DNA from 3 places in the Brevundimonas sp. TWP2-3-4b1 genome. Region 1 is predicted to be linked to each of the others. Evidence: riboswitches for the same ligand, from Rfam matches in the RefSeq annotation. Region 1 holds a riboswitch; each other region holds the start of a gene.
The links. A riboswitch is a leader RNA that binds a small molecule or an ion and turns the genes downstream of it on or off. The one in region 1 is predicted to bind S-adenosylmethionine.
Positions count from the first base shown of each region.

Region 1 (2,262 bases):
CAGCTGTGTGGTCGAGCGGAATGCTGGTGCCATGTTCGCTCCTCGGGAGCCGTCAGGAAAGAACCAGATATCCGCGCTCAGAGCAGTACGGGAGCGCCTGGCAAAGGCGACAATGACAGGCAAGGCAAGGTGTGGTTCTCAGACGCGGTGCATCACCGCTGATGAGGCAAAGGCGGCTGTCGTTGAGACGTTAGCACTGAAACCAACCAACAAGCGCAACAACCTAGCCCAAGGTCTGTTGGACAGATTGTACGCTGATGGTTTCCTCATGGCGGGGGTCCACGAGGCAGGTGAAGGTTGGGTGTGGCATGCGTCCTAAAAGTGCAGACCGAAAAGTCCCCCCTTAATAGGGGGGGCGGACTTTTCGGACTTTGGTCTGGGAAGCTGTTTTGTCCGAAAGGTAGCTTTTGGACTTTTCGGACATCAAAATCATCCTTACGTTTTCGATGCTCTCGAGACCTATGTATTCGGCGGTATGTTTATTCGGACCCCAATGGATTACTGTTGTTTTCAATGCAGGAGGCTTGATCATGTTCGCCAAGGGGCAGAGCGGTAACCCGAAGGGCCGCAAGCCCGGTACGCCCAACAAGGCCACCCGGACGGTGCGAGAGACCTTCGAGGCGGTGTTCGTTTCGCTACAGTCGAGCGACAAGGCAAGCTTGCGTGTTTGGGCAGAGGCTAACCCCAGTGATTTCTACAAGCTCTCCACCAAGCTTATGCCGGTTCAGGTTCGCGCAGAGATCGATCATCGGGCTGAGCTAAGCAATACGGACCGGGCTGCACGGCTCGCATCGCTACTGGCGAGGGTGGCGGCGCGCGAGGCTGAGGCGGAAGCACCAAAAGCACAAAGCACTGGCTCAGCGCAAAGCGCATTTGGACAACGCTAATCCCGTAGTCACCGTCTCTTCGGGGGCGGAGACACCCCATTCAAGCGCGTGGACGACCGTAGCTTCCGCCGCAAGAGCCATGCTTTAACGGCTCGAACAATCAGAATGTGCAGCTGCGAGCTCCGCGGTTACCTCTTGACGGGCCTGAAGGCCGGTCGCAAAACAAACCCAACATCAAGAGAGCGGTCATCGTGGCCGTCGCCAACCTGCCCATCCCGGGCGAAGGTGGCTCCCCGAAAGGGGGATGTGGCCGACCGGCAAAAGTACGGGCTCCCAGGGTCACATCCCCCTTTCGTGGTTCTCGCTGATGCGTAGGAGAGCCACCCATGTCTCGTGTTTCCGTCGGTTGTTTACCGCGAATAGAGGGGCTGTTTACGTCCGAGAGCGTCGCAGACGGCCATCCAGACAAGATCGCAGATCAGCTGTCCGATGCCGTTCTCGATGCCGCCCTGGCGCAGGATCCCAATGCCAGGGTCGCAGTCGAGGCAGCGATCAAGGGATCGTCGGTCTGGCTGTTCGGAGAGCTGACCGGACACGACCTCAAGCTCGACTTCGACCAGATCGTTCGCGATGTCCTGTCGTCCATCGGTCATCCTGAGGGCCGCTGGGGAGTGGAGCTGGGCCGATTGGATGTTCGGACCTCCATAACCCTGCAGTCGACTGAGATCGGCGAAGGCGTGGGCAGTGGAGCGAACACTGGCGCCGGCGACCAGGGTATGATGTTCGGATTTGCCTGCCGCGAGACGCCTGAGCACCTCCCAACGCCCATCGCCCTGGCCCACCGACTGATCCGCCGCCAGCGCGAGGTCCGTGACCGGCTCGGCATCCTCGGTCCTGACGCCAAGGCGCAGGTCAGCGTTCGCTACGAGGACGGCAAGCCCAAAGGCCTGCAAACCGTTGTAATTAGCAGCCAGCACTTGGCCGAAGCCTCCCTGTCAGAGGTCCGCGAGATCCTCCGCGACGAGATCATTCGCCCCGTGCTTGGGGCCGATGCCGATACAGCCGAGCTCCTGCTCAACCCAGCCGGAACCTTCATCCAGGGCGGACCGGTCGCCGACGCCGGCCTCACCGGTCGCAAGATCATCGCCGACACCTACGGTGGGTTCGCCCGCCACGGGGGAGGCGCCTTCTCTGGCAAGGACGGCACCAAGGTCGATCGCTCCGCCGCCTACGCCTCTCGGCAGCTGGCCCTTACGGTCGTCGACGCCGGGCTCGCCACGGCCTGCGAGGTCCGTCTGGCCTACGCCATCGGCGTCGCAGAGCCCGTGGCGGTCCATCTGGATCTCGAAGGAGGGAGAACTCTGTCCCTCGACCCCAAGGCCGCTGCCAGCCTTCTGGAGGCCTTGCGCCCGCGTGCCATCATCGATCGGCTGGG
Region 1 is NZ_JAFCWQ010000018.1:68,176-70,437, forward strand. Features, by position in the region: gene ACP7A5_RS13490 (AAA family ATPase) at 1-319, shown strand, start outside; gene ACP7A5_RS13495 (DUF5681 domain-containing protein) at 531-887, shown strand; SAM-I-IV-variant riboswitch at 1,054-1,162, shown strand; gene metK (methionine adenosyltransferase) at 1,214-2,262, shown strand, end outside.

Region 2 (2,262 bases), on a different contig from region 1:
TGCGCCCAAGAGGGCGTCGCCAGCCGGCTGCTCCCACGAAAACTGCGGCCGACCGAAATGACCGAAGGCAGCGGTCGGCAAGAAGCCTGGACGGGTCAAACCCAGCCGATCGATGATGGCGCGCGGACGCAAGGCCTCCAGCAGGCTGGCAGCGGCCTCGGGGTCGAGGGACAGAGTTCTCCCTCCTTCCAGATCCAGATGGACCGCCACGGGCTCTGCGACGCCGATGGCGTAGGCCAGACGAACCTCGCAGGCGGTAGCGAGCCCGGCGTCCACGACCGTAAGGGCCAACTGCCGTGCGGCGTAGGCGGCGGAGCGATCGACCTTGGTGCCGTCCTTGCCAGAGAAAGCTCCTCCCCCATGGCGAGCGAAGCCACCGTAGGTGTCGGCGATGATCTTACGACCTGTGAGGCCGGCGTCGGCGACCGGGCCGCCCTGGATGAAGGTTCCGGCCGGGTTCAGCAGGAGCTCGGCCGTATCGGCTTCTGCGCCCAGGACCGGGCGAATGATCTCGTCGCGGAGGATCTCTCGGACCTCGGACAGGGAGACCTCGGCGAGATGCTGGCTGCTAATTACAACGTTTTGCAGGCCTTTGGGCTTGCCGTCCTCGTAGCGAACACTGACCTGGGCCTTGGCGTCCGGACCGAGAATGCCCAGCCGATCGCGTACCTCCCGCTGGCGGCGGATTAGCCGATGGGCCAAGGCGATGGGCCTAGGAAGGTGCTCAGGCGTCTCGCGGCAGGCATAGCCAAACATCATGCCCTGATCGCCGGCACCGGTGTTCGCTCCACTGCCTACGCCGTCGCCGATCTCGGTCGACTGCAGGGTGATAGAGGTCCGGACATTTAGCCGGCCCAGCTCCAATCCCCACCGGCCGTCGACATGGCCGATGGACGACAGGACATCGCGAACGATCTGGTCAAAGTCGAGCTTAAGGTCGTGTCCGGTGAGCTCTCCGAACAGCCAGACCGACGATCCCTTGATCGCGGCCTCGACGGCAACCCGGGCGTTAGGATCCTGGGCCAGGGCGGCATCCAGAACGGCATCGGACAGCTGATCGGCGATCTTGTCCGGATGGCCGTCTGCGACGCTCTCGGACGTAAACAGCCCCTCTATGCGTGGTAAACAACCGACGGAAATACGAGACATGGGGTGGCTCTCCTTCGCATCAGCGAGAACCACGAACGGGGATGTGACCATAAGAGCCCGCACTTTTTGCCGGTCTGGCACACATCCCCTTTCGGGAGCCACCTTCGCCCGGGATGGGCAGGTTGGCGACGGCCACGATGACCGCTCTCTTGATGTTGGCTGCAAGGTGCAGCCGAAGATTCAGTCCGTCAAGGGGTGCCGGGGGGCACTGCTAACGGTCGTAGGGATTAGATCAGGGTTTCATGGCTGGATTGCCCTCTGGTGGTCCGCTTGGTCATAGCTTTGGCCCTCAACGCCCTCGAGCTAACGCTAGCGGCAGTCTTTTGGCATTGCGCGTTTCGGCTGAAAGGCGGCGAGCTGTCTGCCATTACTGCCTCGATCCACCCCGACTCACACCCCACGCGGGACGGTGCCGGTCAGCCCAGGACTGACTTTCCGGGGCGGTGTCCCACGTCGCATGAATATTCCCGACACTTTCTGGACGGCCACACAGGGCTCCTTCCATCACTCTTTTAATAAGAAAGGTGTAAGACAGTGGGACAGCATTGAAATCATTGTCACTTTTGGCGTTCCTCACATGTTTCGGTATGGGGCACCTGTGAGACAAGACGCCAGTACCTCCCCTTTTTGCCGTCTCGACGATACTCCTTCTGGTCGAAACCCGCTTTTCGCAACGCCTTCACTGCCCGGTCGATTTCGTTTTTCCTTACGTGTTTAGAAGCAAACTCTAGTCCTTCGACCAAAGCCTCACGTGTAGTGAAGCCTCTCTCTGCCGGCACAATGTCCTCGAGCGTCTTGGTCGCGGCCCACGCGACAAAGTCGTCTTCCCAGGTGTCGAGCACCCGGTAGGCCCCGTGCTCGACCCGCCCCAGCCTCTCGGCCTCCTGCCATGCCACCCCGTCACGCTTCCAGATCGCCGCCGCCTCGGCCCACAGCTGGTCACGATCTCGGGCGATGCCCTCGACGTCGACGACCCCGACGCGCACCGGCAACCACCGCCGCTCGCCGGTGGGGTCGTCGAACAGCTCCATCGCATTGGACGTGCCGACGAAGATGGCGCGGCGCGGCATGGTGACGGCGAACTCCTTGTACTTGGGCACCCACTCCTCGTGT
Region 2 is NZ_JAFCWQ010000005.1:100,244-102,505, forward strand. Features, by position in the region: gene metK (methionine adenosyltransferase) at 1-1,149, opposite strand, end outside; SAM-I-IV-variant riboswitch at 1,201-1,310, opposite strand; gene ACP7A5_RS05885 (VapE domain-containing protein) at 1,707-2,262, opposite strand, start outside.
Region 2: linked by a shared signal. The riboswitch ahead of metK (methionine adenosyltransferase) and the one ahead of metK (methionine adenosyltransferase) in region 1 are both predicted to bind S-adenosylmethionine.

Region 3 (2,262 bases), on a different contig from region 1:
CGACCAGGGTCACCGGGGTCCGGATCGCCTCGGGCGTCACGCTGTGGCGGTCGATCGAGTCCGACAGCGAGAGCCAACGGGCCGGCGTTGTGTGGGTCCGGTAGGCCTTGCCCCGTGCGGTCAGGTAGTCGCACACGGGATAGGCCTGGCCTGCCGAGGTCGGGGCCTCGGTCTCGAACCGCTCGCCGAACTCCTCGGCGGTGCGATAGGTGGTCATGGCCAGTTCGCGGGCCAGGGCGACCCCGTCCTCGGGACGACCGGCGGCCTCGGCCAGTTGCAGGATGCGCCGCTGGATGCCGCGCCACGCGGTCGCCTGCGGATGGGCCCGGTGGGCGGCGGAGACGACAACCAGCTGCTTGACCCGGTCCGGGAACAGCTCGCCGAAGGCCAGGGCGATCATGCCGCCATAGGAGCAGCCGACGAAGGCCGAGACGACGGGATTGCCGATCTCGTCGAGGATCAGCCGCAGGAGCCGGGCCTGGTCATGGGTGTTGATGGTGACCGGCTTCGAACCGTCGGCGGCCTCCGGCGCATAGTCGAAGGCCAGGACCTGGAAGCGGCTCAGGTCGATCGGCCCGCGGATCGAGACCGCGCCCGACCACCAGCCCAGGCCGTTGGTCTCGGTCCGGTGCACGAACCGCCCGGCCGAGATGCCGCCGGCCACAACCACCAGCGGCGCCCCGGCCCGGCCGTGCAGCCGCCCGACGATCTGGCGCTGGCCCAATCGCTCGCCGGAGGTCAGACGAAAGTCTGCAGGGATGTCGACGGCGATATCGACCGCGCCGCCGCCCTTGCGGGCAAGGATCGCAGTCGAGCGCGCTGCCGGACGACAGAGCGGTTCTGCGGAAATCTGTTGAGTGTCGAAAGCCATGGCGTCGTCTGCATCGTCCCGCCCAGCAAGGCTCCGCATGCGATGACAGATCGTGGAGACGTCGCCTCGTCGACGCTCCACTCATCTCTCGCGGACCCTTCGAAAAGGATCCTCGCAGGAGTTGGCACCGTTCGGCTGGAAACCGATGGTTGCCCCGACGTCAAAGGGCCTATCCCTCGGTCGGTCTTGATGAGTGGTTTTACGTTGCGGGTGCGAAGACCGCCGGTCAAGAGAAAAAATCTACCCCATTGATCCGGCCTGACGGATAGGCTGTGACTGAAAGGTCGCTAAAGAGACGGCAGGCGCAAAAAAGATGCCCGAACCGGGTTGACGCCGGTCGTTTCACCCGACACTTTCAGACCAACGATTTTTACAGGAACTCGCCCGTGTCCCGTCCCGGCAGCATCGCCGTTCCGACCTCGACCACCGCCCTCGCGGTGCACTCGATGACGCTTGCGACTCTCATTTCGACCACGACCGGTATGACCATCACCGGCCCCTCGCGGGCGGGAACAGGTTAGCGCGCAGGTCGAAAACACCTCAGCCAACCCAGACCCGCCCGGCCCCGGCCAGGCGGGTTTTCTATTGCCCTGATCCCAACTCCTCCCCGAACGGACTATCCAGATGCCCCACTCCAGCGCCCGCCTCGCCGTCGTCGAGAAACCGATCGCTGAGCCTTCGCCCACCGCCGAAGTGGTGGTGCTGAAGTTCGGCTCCTCGATCCTGCAGGACCAGTCCTGCGCCCCCGCTGTCGCCTCCGAGATCTATGGCCACGTCCGCGCGGGCCGGAAGGTGATCGCCGTGGTCTCGGCGCTGGGCGGCCACACCGACCGGCTATTTGCCGACGCGCGCGCGCTCGGCCTCGACCACGAGAACGACCTCCTTCCCGGCTATGTGGCGCTGGGTGAGGAGAAGGCGGCGGCGCTCGTGGCCATCGCCTGCGACCGGATCGGCCTGGATGCGGCGGCATTGTCCGTGCGCGAACTGGGCATTGTGGCGGACGGCCCGGCAGAGCATGCGCATCCTGTCTCGCTGCGCAGCGACGCCCTGTGGAAGGCGCTGGCGGACCATCAAGTCGTCGTGGTTCCGGGCTTCGGCGCCGTGGGTGAGAAAGGGAAGGTGGTGCTGCTGGGGCGCGGCGGTTCGGACCTGACGGCGGTCTTCCTCGCGGCCGAACTGGGCCTCAGCCGCGTGCGCCTGGTGAAGGATGTCGACGGCCTCTACGACCGCGATCCCGCCTCGGCGTCGGGCAAGCCGCTGCGCTATCGCCGGGCCAGCTGGGACGACGCCCGTCGCCACGGCGGCGCCCTGGTCCAGCACGACGCGATCGACATGGGCCAGCAGCGGTCGGTGGAGATCGAGGTGGCCGCGCTCGGTCGCGCCGACTGCAC
Region 3 is NZ_JAFCWQ010000001.1:128,196-130,457, forward strand. Features, by position in the region: gene metX (homoserine O-succinyltransferase MetX) at 1-871, opposite strand, end outside; SAM riboswitch class I at 950-1,067, opposite strand; gene ACP7A5_RS00680 (homoserine dehydrogenase) at 1,496-2,262, shown strand, end outside.
Region 3: linked by a shared signal. The riboswitch ahead of metX (homoserine O-succinyltransferase MetX) and the one ahead of metK (methionine adenosyltransferase) in region 1 are both predicted to bind S-adenosylmethionine.